Regions from separate parts of the Yersinia vastinensis genome, predicted to be linked through region 2. Evidence: predicted binding sites of a transcription regulator. Region 2 holds the regulator's gene; each other region holds the start of a gene.

Region 1 (3,218 bases), 890 kb from region 2:
CATCGCCCCGCTTCACTGATGCATCCAACGCTTCCTGAGGCGTTTTCTTACCCGTCCATACCCCTTCCAACTCTTCATCTACCACGGTACGAATCTGCGGCATATTGCCCAGACGCAATCCTTTGGTATAAGGCAAAGGTGGCTTGTTCAGCATTTGACGTGTCGCGACATCTGCACCCGGATTCTTATCATAGAAACCTTGCTGCTTGGTTAGCTCATAAGCCGCTGTCGTGATTGGCAGATAACCGGTTTTTTGGTGCCATTCCGCTGCAATTTCTGGTTGGGCCAGATATTGCAGGAATTCTGCCACACCCTTGTAGGTGTCTTTATCTTTACCATCCATCACCCACAGGCTAGCACCACCAATAATGGCGTTTTGTGGGGCATTTTTAGCATCAGCGTCATAAGGCATCATGCCGACGCCATAATTGAACTTGGCGTAATGGCGGATATCGGCCAGTGAACCGGAAGAGGCGGTGGTAATAGCACAATCACCATTATAGAACTTGGCGGTTGATTCATCTTTGCGACCAAAATAGGTGAAGTCACCTTTCTTGTTCATATCTGACAACAACTGAATATGCTTAACTTGCAATGGCTTATTGAATTCCAGTACAGCATCGGTGCCATCAAACCCATTATTGCGGCTAGCAATGGGTTGGCCATGCCAAGCACTGAAATTCTCAATTTGGATCCAACCTTGCCAACCACTGGCATAACCACAAGTTGAACCCGCCGCACGTAATTTGGCGGTATCCGCCGCCAGTTCCTGCCAGGTTTTCGGCGGTTGCTCTGGGTTCAATCCTGCTTTTTTGAAAGCATCTTTGTTGTAATACAACACAGGAGTGGAGCTATTAAAGGGCTGAGATAATAAGTGGCCCGTTTTGGCATCGGTGTAATAACCCGCGACCGTTGGCACAAAAACGGACTCATCAAAATTGATATTAGTGTCTTTAAAAACCTGAAAGACTGGCTTGATGGCTTTACTGGCCATCATTGTCGCCGTACCAACTTCATAAACCTGCAAAATGGCCGGAGCCTTCCCTGAGCGGAAAGCCGCGATACCCGCTGCCAGACTTTGTTCGTAGTTACCTTTATAGACGGGAACAATTTTATAATCGGTATGTGACTGATTAAAACGATCTGCTAATGAATCGACCTCTTTACCTAACTCCCCCTCCATTGAATGCCAGAATGGGATTTCGGTGACAGCCATTGCATTAGCACTGAATGCCAAGGTAAGTGCGATACAAATCGACGTTTTACGAATAATATTGTTAAACATATCTAGCCCCTGAATAAATCTATACAGCCCACATCGATGAATGACTGCCGGTGAGCGAAATAAATCAGTTTTTGTTCGAAAGCAAACATGACACTATTTCATGACAGAAATATAACCTTCAGATGACATAAAAATGACAGAGAATCAAAATAAAATCAGTCGTTAATATCATTACTGATAACGAATTAAATTAGTATTTCGTCTAAATTGTTTGACAGACAAAATAAGCATTATTCAACGAAGCAATAAAAGCTTAAACATCAATTAGGAACTTATTCCGCCATTTAATTTAAATTAATTTTCTTTCCTTAAATTGGTTGTATCATTATTGAACCACCTCTATCAGGCATGTTACTGTTTTCTCGCCTTGTGGATGACACTATATTAATACGATTATATTAATGCCCTCGTTATCGTCGTCAAATATAAACCACAAGGACCACCCAGAAGAATCCCCCCTATTCATTACTGAATGGGACTTTATGCAAAGGACGATTAGGTATCTACAATGAAAAAGACTCTATTATCTACTATGGCTATAGCTGCATTAATTGGTAGCACGACTGTTTATGCACAACCTCTAGAAAAAAACATTCAAGTTGAAGCCGAGGTTCACTCTATAGTCAGCATGAATAAAGCAGATGGCTCCCCACTCGATAAGATTAAGCTTAACTATGATGCAGCTAAGAATGACGGTACCTATACCCACAGTGAGAATATCGAAATAAAAGCAACTAATACCGATAAAGTCAAAGTCCGTCTATCTGATGTATTTATATTGAAGAATGGGAAGAATAAATTCTTTGACCATGTAATAACTCTCGGTGAGGAAGAAATATATTCAGGTTCAGTAGACGGGACGCGACAGTATTTCCTAGGCAAAGGTACTTCTTTTGATTTAAGTAATGGCAATGCAACTGTTCTTCCATTGGTAATAAGTGCCAAGCAACCTAAAAACTCTGCGGTGGGCATATACTCTGGCGTAGCCAAGCTTGTTATTGAAGAAGACATTTAATTAAAAAATAAAATATCCTTTTAATTGTACTAAGCCAAAATCAGTTACAGTTGGTTTATTGGTGCTAACCACCTAAGTTAGCACCAATACAAGTTAATGCCAGTTATAAAATACATCAATAAAGATTTCGATCAGACAAGGAGTGTCAGTAATGAAGAAAATACTATTATCAGTAATGACCATAGCAATATTAAGTACAAGTACAGTCACACACTCGCTACCGCTAGATAAATATATTGACGTCTTCGCAGAAATACCTTCCAGAATCGAAATAATACAAGCTAATGGGAGGGATTTAGAGTCTCTTCACTTAGAAAGGGGGGATGATGGTGTTCATTCTCTTAGTGAGAGTGTTCTGATATCAGTTAGCGGTGGTACCGGCGTTAATATCAAGCTCGGTTCTCCGCTGAACCTAGTGAAGGAGCCCAGATATACTAACGAAAATAATATAGGGTCTCCTGTAATTCGGGATATAGGGTCTCCTGTAATTCGGGATATAGGGCCTTCAAAGAGATTTATTGAACATCATGTGACCATCGCAGAGAAGGAATTAGGTACTCTTGATTATATTCAGCTGAAAGCAGCCGATATTGACACCGCTATCCCTCTAGTTATTACGGCGAAAGAACCAGCTAATGTAAGAGGAGGCGAAGTCTATGTTGGAAAACTTCACCTTGTTTTAGAGGACGCAGTGTAACTTTATTCTATCAGTAAATATAGAGAATATCTTTTATATATTATACAGCCAAGAGCTTAGGACCTTGGCTGCAACGCCTTTGACACTAATATATAAAGCAATAGCTTAATAATATTACTCATGGAATGAAAATATATTTATCAGAGGCGTCTATTTTTTAATTATATAACCAATGATGGAATGGAATCCAATGACAAAGGTCAAAGCAGTCAATCAGGTAA
Region 2 (3,218 bases):
AATAAATCGCGTACCCAAACCAATTTCACTGATAACATCCAAACGCGCGTCATGGTGGCTCAGTGCGTGTTTCACAATAGCCAACCCCAACCCACTCCCGCCAGTTTGTCTTGAGCGAGCTTTGTCCACCCGATAAAAGCGCTCAGTCAGGCGCGGAACATGCTCAGGAGCAATCCCTGGCCCATTGTCGCTGACCTGAAATTGCGCTCCTTGTGGTGTTTGCTGCCAGCACACCTCAATTTTTGTGCCTTCAGGGGTATGATTAACCGCGTTATAAACCAGATTAGAGACCGCACTGCGCAATTGATCTTCGTTACCAAAAACTTTCAGTTGCTCATTGATACGGAAAGTAATCTCATGACGCCCATTACTCAGTGCCTGAACCTCGTGCTGCAACACTTTCAACATACGCGGAATATCGACCTGCTCATTCATATCCACGTTAGGTGCGGCCTCAATTCGTGATAGCGTCAACAGTTGCTTTACCAACCCATCCATTCGCTTGGTCTGCTCTTGCATGGTTCCTAGCGCTTTTTCGCGTAATGGGCCAGACAATTCCTGGTCATGCATCATTTCCAGATACCCTTGTAACACCGTCAGTGGTGTACGCAGCTCATGACTGACATTGGCGAAGAAATTACGCCGCGCCCCTTCCAATTGACGCATTTGCGTGACATCTCGCGCCACCATAAGTAATTGCCCTTCAGAGTAGGGCATCACACGGAACTCCACGTAATGACCATTATTCAATTGCAGGGTTAGTGGGCGAGAAAACTCTTGTTGCTGTAGATACTGACTGAATTCTGGATAACGTAATAAGTTGAGAATATGTTGACCGTTATCTTCCGGCCAACGAAAACACAATAATTTCTGGGCCAGACCATTACACCAGAAAATATTACCGTCGATCGTAGTCATCACCACAGCATCAGGTAATGATTCAGCACCACTGCGAAAGCGCTTGATAAGCAATGCTAATTCGCGACGCCTCCGGCGATTACGCAGTTGCATCTGGTACAAGCCATAAAATAAAGGCTCCCAACTCCAACGCCCGGCGGGTGGCGTCATGCTGCGGTCTAACCACAGCCAGTGAGATAATTTGAGTTGGTTATAGAAATTCCAGATTAAAGCGGCGAGCACTGAAAGCAGTAATAGCCAAGGGAGATACCCAATAAAGGCACCTAACAATAATGCAGGTAAACAAAAAATAGCCAGCTCTAAAGCCAGCGTTTTCCACGATAAACGTTCTAACACAACGAATTCTCCGGCACTGAAAACTCAGTAGCGCGTTGAGAAACGATATCCAGTTCCCCGGACGGTTTGTACCATTTTGTCATGACCATCAATTTCAAGCGCCTTACGTAACCGACGAATATGCACATCAACAGTGCGATCTTCTACATAAACGTTAGTGCCCCAGACATAATTAAGCAACTGCTCACGGCTGTACACACGCTCTGGATGGGTCATAAAAAAGTGCAGCAATTTAAACTCTGTAGGCCCCATATCTAGCGCTTGCTCGTTAGCCATAACCCGATGTGAGGAGGGGTCAAGACTCAATCCTTGCATTTCAATAACTTCTTCTACTGCCATTGGCGATATCCGGCGCATGACTGCTTTAATTCGTGCCACCAGCTCTTTTGGCGAAAAAGGCTTGGTAATATAATCATCCGCCCCTACTTCCAAACCACGAACACGGTCTTCTTCTTCGCCACGAGCGGTCAGCATCATCACAGGAATATCACGTGTCAGTGCTTCACGTTTCATATGCTTGATAAACTGGATGCCCGAACCACCAGGCAACATCCAGTCTAGCAACACCAAATCAGGGAAAGGCTCCGACAAACGCGCCACTGCGCTGTCATAATCTTCGGCTTCTAACGGTTGGTAGCCATTCTGTTCCAACACAAAGCACACCATCTCACGGATTGGTGCTTCATCTTCCACCACAAGTATGCGTCTTGCCATCATCAATCCTGCCAGTAAGTTAGTGGTCACTATGTTATGCCGCGAGCCATTATGCGTCAGTTTTGTGACATTTTTATGAAAAACATCACGCTCTCGTAAGCAATAAGCATAGTGATTAATTTCATGTTAATTGCAAAATACAGCACTCAAGTTTGCGAAGCGCCTCGGAGATTTTCGCCATCACCTTTTTTTAGCCGAGACATCCGGCGAACAGCGTTTATAATCAGCGCCATTCGATGAGAGATAACCTGCCATAGCGGGAGATTTATGCGCATTATTCATACCTCTGACTGGCATTTGGGCCAGCATTTCTTCACCAAAAGCCGTGCAGCCGAACACCAGGCATTTCTGCATTGGCTTATTGAGCAGATCGAAGAAAATCAGGTGGATGCGCTGATTGTTGCCGGTGATATATTTGATACAGGTTCTCCTCCCAGCTATGCCCGTGAGCTATATAACCGTTTTGTAGTCGAACTCCAACCCACAGGGTGCCAATTAGTCGTGCTGGGGGGGAATCACGATTCAGTATCAACACTCAATGAATCTCGGGGTTTGCTTTCCTATTTAAATACCACGGTAATATCCTGCGCCAGCAACCAACTGGAGCAACAAATCATTATCTTGAAAGATCGCCAACATCAGCCTGCCGCGTTGCTATGCGCTATTCCTTTCTTGCGTCCTCGAGATTTAGTAACCAGCCAAGCTGGTGAATCTGGCGGACAAAAACAGTTAGCGTTGCAAGAAGCCATTGCTAATCATTATCACGCGCTCTATCAGCAAGCAGTTGAACTGCGAACGAAGCTCAGCCTACCGTTACCTATTATTGCTACTGGCCACTTAACCACGGTAGGCGTGACCACAAGTGATTCAGTTCGTGATATTTACATCGGGACATTGGATGCCTTCCCTGCACACGCTTTCCCACCAGCCGATTACATTGCTTTGGGCCATATTCATCGCGCCCAACAGGTCGCAAAAACCGAGCATATTCGTTACAGCGGCTCGCCAATAGCCTTGAGCTTTGACGAGTTAAGCAAAGAAAAAAGTGTCTATCTGGTGGAGTTTAAGCAGCAGGTCCTGTCATCAGTAACCCCGCTGTTTATTCCACAATTTCAACCAATGCAGCTAATTAAAGGCGATTTACAACAAATAGAGCATCAACTGGCTAAATTTACTGGCCATCAGGGGTTGCCGGTATGGCTAGATATCGAAGTTGCCACTCAAGACTACCTCACTGATATTCAAAGACG
Region 3 (3,218 bases), 330 kb from region 2:
AGTTCGCGCTTCATATCAATAATCGTTTGATATTCGCTCAATGATGTTTCACCAATATGCTGTTTGCCACCCATAGCTTTAATGAAGCAACCATGATCTTCTTTATCGAGTTTTTTTACCGCAGCGACTAATTGGGCTTTAAATTCAGATGGTAATGCGCTACGAACCAATATTGGGCCATTAGGAATAAGTGGGGACTGCCAAATGATACGAATTTGTTTCATTAAATCAGGATGATCCATACGAATCATGCGAGTGAATGCGCCACTGGTATAGCCGGTATTGTAATCACCAATCATGGAGGCCCAAGTCACTGCGCCATCAAATTGACCATTAATAACACCCAGAATATCTTGCTCATGACCACCAGAGAATGTGACACTAGAGAAGAAATCGTTATATTTATTATCTGGTGTTCCACCAAATTTCTGTTTAAAACTCTGATTAGGGATCAAGAATCCTGACGTTGAATCTGGATCAGCAAAACCAAATGCTTTGCCTTTTAAATCTTCAATTTTCTGATATGGACTATCTGCCTTTACCACCACGACGGAGTGATAACCGCGTGATTTATCAGTATCGTCAATTGCAATACCTACAATATCTACAGCTTTAGGATCTTTGATATAAACAGATGCAAAGGAAGAAGGAGACATACTTAAGACTAAGTCAATTTTTCCGCCTAATAAACCTTGAATAACCCCTGAGTAGTCAGATGCATTATGCAGATTTGTTTTTACGTTTAATTCTTTATCCAAGAATTCTTTGACACACATATTATCGCCAATTTGCTGCGTTGCATTTTGCCCGCCAAGAATACCCAGATTAATTTCTTTTGGTGCATCCGCTGCAGTGGCATTAAATACCATCATACTTGCCACTAATGAGGTAAGACAAAGTACTTTTTTCATTAGATTAACCTATTCTGATAAGGGGATAAGTGGGAATTAATGCAAAAGGTCTGTTGATTCGTCGCTATATATATCCTGAATAACAGTATCGTTCAGCATTGATGGATGCCCATCAAAAACAATCCTTCCATGAGCAATACCAATTACTCTTGTACAATAATCTTTAACTAAATCGACAGAATGTAAATTGACGACAACTGCTATATCATTTTCACTTATTTTCTGTAATGTATTCATTATACGAGTAGTGTTTTTGGGATCTAGAGATGCCACGGGCTCATCTGCCAATAATATTTTTGGGTTTTGCATCATGGCACGACAAATAGCAACACGTTGCATTTGGCCACCAGAAAGATTTTCTGCTCGCTGTAAAGCGTGGGGTAACATATTAAGCCATTGCAACAACTCAATTGCTCTGGCCCTATCCTGTTCAGCAAATATTTTAAAAAATGATTTTAGTGTCGAGGTATAACTGAGGCGGCCCAATAAAACATTGGTAATAACATCAAGCCGGGGAACCAGGCAGAAATCTTGAAAGATCATGCCACACGTAGCCCGCCACTTTCTCATCTGTTTTGTCGTTAATGCAGCGATATTTTGTGTGTCACCATTGTCATGATAATTAATGATTTCACCAGCACTGCTGGGAATAGTGCCGTTCAAAACATGTAGCAAAGTAGATTTCCCGGCACCAGAACGGCCAATTATTGCTACAAACTCACCGGCATGAAGTTCAAAATTAACATCATCCAAAACTCGGTGCTGCGATTTGTATGCTTTAACTAACCCTTTGACAGCAAGTAGCTTTTTACGTGGTTCTTGCACCGTAACTGGATATTCAGCCACAGTGAATTTACGCAATGCCTGGCCCATATCATGTCTCTCAGATTGCCTGTAGTCATGAGCCATTAACGAATATTTCTATTGCATATTGATGATAGTTTTATGAGAAAAAGGTGACAAAAATTTGCCACCTTTCTCTATTTTATTGAATACGTATTTTGGCAAATACGTCTCTTTTGATTCATGCCTATATCAGTGACCAATGAGCATTTAAAACCATTGTCATCTGTATATTCATCTCATCTAACTTCTTAATTTTCGGTAGACAAACAGGACTACCAGTGAGCCGATGACGGCAACAACGAAGCTGCCAAGGTTAAATCCATCAACCTTACCCATACCAAAGAAGGTACTAATATAGCCACCGACTAGTGCACCCACCACACCAAGGATGATGGTCATGATAAAACCACCACCATCTTCTCCAGGCATAATCCATTTAGCCAGAATACCGGCAATAAGACCAAAAATAATCCAAGATAGTATGCCCATACAACCTCCATAAATTAATTTTCACTGATAGCTGATTTGACTACCCGGCTAATGACAGCCACTTTCCATTTTGCTTTTAGTGTTAAAACGCAGCATCTCAAGCAAACATTACAGTCTCAACCTGACTGACTCATAACCCCTATCATCATTAAGTTAAGACCTGAATAACAAAATCTGCAAATCAAACCAGCCATGTTCCGCACAAATTAAATAATAGGCTCACGGGGTGTAAAAATATGATTAACATCCCGTTGTTGCAGTTTTTTCAGCAAATCATGCCCACCGTTTGGCACAGCATGAGCAGCCTCTCTTTCATTGGCAAAAATAGGGCTAGCCCAATATATATTGACCGGTTCACCTTGCTGAAGAGGTAATATAAGATTGTCAGCATCAGCATAAAGCTCTGATGATAAAATATAGCCTTCATATCCTTGAGGAGCGGCAGTTGATTCCAATGTATGTCCTTCACCCAGCCACGTTATTTTGCTCCAAGGAACATGGGCAAATCCGGCGAGTGCACTCGCCATCTGGATAGCGTTCTCTTCATTAACATATTGGCTATCAATCGCTATAGCCATTTCCAGATGCCGGTATTTGGCCGCATCATCATTGAATAATATTTCAACCCAAGGTTGAGGGCGAATACTCACCCCCAATGTCAGAAAATAATAGATTCCTGCTTTTTCATGCTGAGAGATAGCCATAGGCGGCCACTTTCCTTGATCGATGGCATAATATTTCACCGACGGGCCAAAATGTTGTTCATAGCATTGAATATATTCAGACTGTAATGCAGGCCAAGGATTCCCCTCTTCCTGTTGCCAAACACGCCAGAACTGGCGTGTTTTTTGAGCCTGAGCATATTGTGTATTGGTTGAGGCTGACCCCAAAGGTAAAGTCAGAGGGTTATCTTTAATACAACTGGCTGAATAACAAACGGAGTGATCAATATATAAACTCCAGCCAGGAATA
Region 4 (3,218 bases), 1.4 Mb from region 2:
GCAGAAACCCCTTGTGCGTAGGTCATGCCTTTCTTACCGATTTTCTCACCGATAGTGACCGCAACACGTTTCCAGCCAACCATGGTTCCCAAAGAGAGGGCCAGAGCGACGGCAACGATAATCCAGGTCGGTGCGTATTCCACGGTTTCCAACAAATCTGTACGTAGATTGTTGAGGAAACGACGGTCTTGCGCACTGGTTTCTGGCAGTTTAGCCACTGTACCTGCGGTTTCGGCAACACACATCAGCAAGCGACGCATATGGCTGCGTTGATCAACTGTCAGGTCGTCATAGCTTTGCAGATTAGCCAGCAGTGTTTGTGCTTGCTCAATGGCTATCATGGCGCGTGAGCTATCACAGTGGAACTGTACTGGTGTATTCGGCAATGTTTCCGGTGTCGGCACCAGAGGCTTGAGCGCAACAGCATGAGGTAATACCTCAACATGCTGTTGATAATATTGTTGCAGATGAGTCACTGCATCGCGGGTGCGGGCAATATCATAGCCTGTAGCACTCATATTCACGACAAACCCGGCTGGAGCCACACCGATTAATACCAGCATGATCAAGCCAATCCCTTTCTGACCATCGTTAGCGCCGTGAGAGAAACTCACGCCAATAGCCGATAGGATCAGAGCAGTACGAGTCCAGAATGGCGGTTTACGTTTACCGTCTTTCTTTTCACGTTCAGCAGGTGTCAGGTGAATACGTTGCTGCTTCTTGGTTCCGTTCCAGTAACGACGTAGCAGGAACACCATCAGCCCTGCAATAACCAGACCCACAATCGGGGATAAGATTAATGACAGGAAGATTTGAATCATCTTAGGAACGTTCAGTGCATCGACTACAGATGTACTGGTCATTAATGCATTGGTTAAACCAATACCGATGATTGCACCAATCAGCGTATGTGAACTGGAAGCTGGGATACCAAAATACCAAGTGCCCAAATTCCAGATAATCGCGGCCAGTAGCATAGAGAAGACCATGGCCAACCCATGTGCCGAACTGACGTTTAACAGCAGATCAGTAGGCAATAGGTGAACAATGGCATACGCCACGCTCAAACCGCCCAGCATCACGCCGAGGAAGTTAAACACCCCTGCCATCACGACAGCCACTTGTGAACGCATGGCACGGGTATAAATTACGGTCGCAACCGCATTGGCTGTATCATGAAAACCATTGATGGCTTCGTAAAACAGCACGAACAACAAAGCAAGAACTAACATTAGGCCGGTATGGAAATCCAGGCCAGCGAAAAGATGTAGCATAAGCGTTACGCCAGTTTGTGGACATGAACGCGGCGCATTATCAGTGACAATGGGGGGTGGGGAAAAGGAAAATATGACCTTTTTTTGACATGACCGCAGATGAATTCATCTTTTTATACAACATATGCATGTTATATCAGCAGGTTACTTAGTTTTACCGTATGAGACATTTTCTTACTATGGCTTCCTGTCGATGGGCGACTTACAATCTTCCGCCGCAAATTTGTCGGTCGAATGAACTCAATAATACGCAAACCGACTAAAAGCGGGCAATTTTGCAGCAATGATTTTCTGACTCAGTGAGGCTCAGAGTGGAACAGTTTGATGTGGTAGTGATAGGTGCGGGTGCTGCGGGGCTATTTTGTGCGGCGCAGGCGGGGCAAGCAGGGTGCCGGGTGTTGTTGGTGGATAACGGCAAGAAAGCAGGACGTAAGATTCTGATGTCCGGTGGTGGCCGCTGCAACTTTACCAATATGTTTGTAGAACCTGCCGCCTACCTGTCACAAAACCCTCATTTTTGTAAATCTGCTTTGGCGCGTTATACCCAGTGGGATTTCATCGATCTGATGAATCGTTATGGTATCGCTTGGCATGAGAAAACGCTGGGGCAATTATTTTGCGACGATTCGGCGCAACAAGTTGTCGAGTTGCTGTTAAAAGAGTGCGAATTGGGGCAAGTGACCATTCGACTGCGCAGTGATGTTCTGTCGGTCGAAAAAAATGAGAGTGGTTTCCTGCTCCAGATTAACGATTTGAAAGTGAGTACTAACTCACTTGTAGTGGCCTCTGGTGGGCTGTCTATGCCTGGATTGGGCGCTTCACCGTTTGGTTATAAGCTGGCCGAGCAGTTTGGTTTAAAAGTATTGCCGACCCGCGCGGCATTGGTGCCTTTCACTTTGCATAAACCCCTATTGGAGCATCTGCAAACCCTTTCCGGTGTTTCTGTGCCCGCCGTAGTTACCGCAGAAAATGGTGTGAGCTTCCGCGAGAGTATTTTATTCACTCATCGGGGACTTTCTGGCCCTGCAATTTTGCAACTTTCAAGCTATTGGCAGGCTGGCGAGTATGTAAGCATTAACTTACTTCCTGATGCTGATTTAGATGCTTTCCTGAACAATGAGCGACAAGTGCATCCAAATCAGACGCTGAAAAACACCTTAGCTCAACTGCTCCCTAAACGGTTGGTTGAATGTCTGCAAACTCTGGAGCAACTGCCAGATGTCACGCTAAAGCAATTAAATGCGCCACAACAAGCAGCACTGGTCGCCAATCTTCAACAGTGGCGTGTGCAACCCAATGGGACTGAAGGCTACCGTACGGCTGAAGTCACCATCGGTGGTGTAGATACCCAAGAGTTATCCTCTAAGACTATGGAGGCCCATAAAGTGCCTGGTCTGTACTTTATTGGCGAGGTGGTTGATGTCACCGGTTGGTTGGGAGGGTACAATTTCCAGTGGGCTTGGAGCTCTGGCTGGGCCTGTGCTCAGGCATTAGCGGCGAAGCAGGTGCAATAATAAAACGACTTCGATAGTTGAAATAAAGCCTCTTAGTCCGATTTATCAGACTAAGAGGCAATAATGCAGCATGACTCTTAACGCAGCGCCTGAAGAATATTATAGGCCGCTTGTACGCGCACAGGATTAGGGTAGTTTTTGTTAGCTAGCATCACTATGCCAATCTTCTCCTGCGGGATGAAAACAATATAGGCGCCAAAACCATTGGTCGCACCGGTCTTATGAACCCAGGATGCCGGTGTTGCTGGTTGCGGTGGTAATAATTCCTCCACTTTACGCGGTTTTAACGCGATATCATTACCACTGTCGGCAATGACTGTTTGTGGATTGATAGGCCAGTTATACATTTCCCATCCCAATCCTTGGAACAGATCCCCTGCTTGGAAATAGCGAGATTGAGCTGCGACTATTGCTTTCTTTAACTTATCGT

Evidence for each region. The regulator PhoB, encoded in region 2, activates phosphate uptake and scavenging genes when phosphate is short. The targets are predictions, from matches to a motif close to CTGTCATAAAACTGNCNNAT.
Region 1: ugpB (sn-glycerol-3-phosphate ABC transporter substrate-binding protein UgpB) is a predicted target of PhoB. The motif match lies at 1,373-1,392, and genes of this name have one in related genera.
Region 3: phnC (phosphonate ABC transporter ATP-binding protein) is a predicted target of PhoB. The motif match lies at 1,844-1,863, and genes of this name have one in related genera.
Region 4: pitA (inorganic phosphate transporter PitA) is a predicted target of PhoB. The motif match lies at 1,346-1,365, and genes of this name have one in related genera.

Annotation. Positions count from the first base shown of each region.
Region 1 covers NZ_CP173260.1:4,438,581-4,441,798, forward strand. The annotation lists gene ugpB (sn-glycerol-3-phosphate ABC transporter substrate-binding protein UgpB) at 1-1,285, opposite strand, end outside; gene ACIOG0_RS20545 (CS1 type fimbrial major subunit) at 1,794-2,300, shown strand; gene ACIOG0_RS20550 (hypothetical protein) at 2,452-2,997, shown strand; gene ACIOG0_RS20555 (TcfC E-set like domain-containing protein) at 3,188-3,218, shown strand, end outside.
Region 2 covers NZ_CP173260.1:3,551,740-3,554,957, forward strand. The annotation lists gene phoR (phosphate regulon sensor histidine kinase PhoR) at 1-1,254, opposite strand, end outside; gene phoB (phosphate response regulator transcription factor PhoB) at 1,279-1,968, opposite strand; gene sbcD (exonuclease subunit SbcD) at 2,236-3,218, shown strand, end outside.
Region 3 covers NZ_CP173260.1:3,224,328-3,227,545, forward strand. The annotation lists gene phnD (phosphonate ABC transporter substrate-binding protein) at 1-911, opposite strand, end outside; gene phnC (phosphonate ABC transporter ATP-binding protein) at 948-1,784, opposite strand; gene ACIOG0_RS15030 (GlsB/YeaQ/YmgE family stress response membrane protein) at 1,998-2,246, opposite strand; gene ACIOG0_RS15035 (suppressor of fused domain protein) at 2,453-3,218, opposite strand, start outside.
Region 4 covers NZ_CP173260.1:155,633-158,850, forward strand. The annotation lists gene pitA (inorganic phosphate transporter PitA) at 1-1,274, opposite strand, end outside; gene ACIOG0_RS00585 (NAD(P)/FAD-dependent oxidoreductase) at 1,586-2,788, shown strand; gene ampC (class C beta-lactamase) at 2,866-3,218, opposite strand, start outside.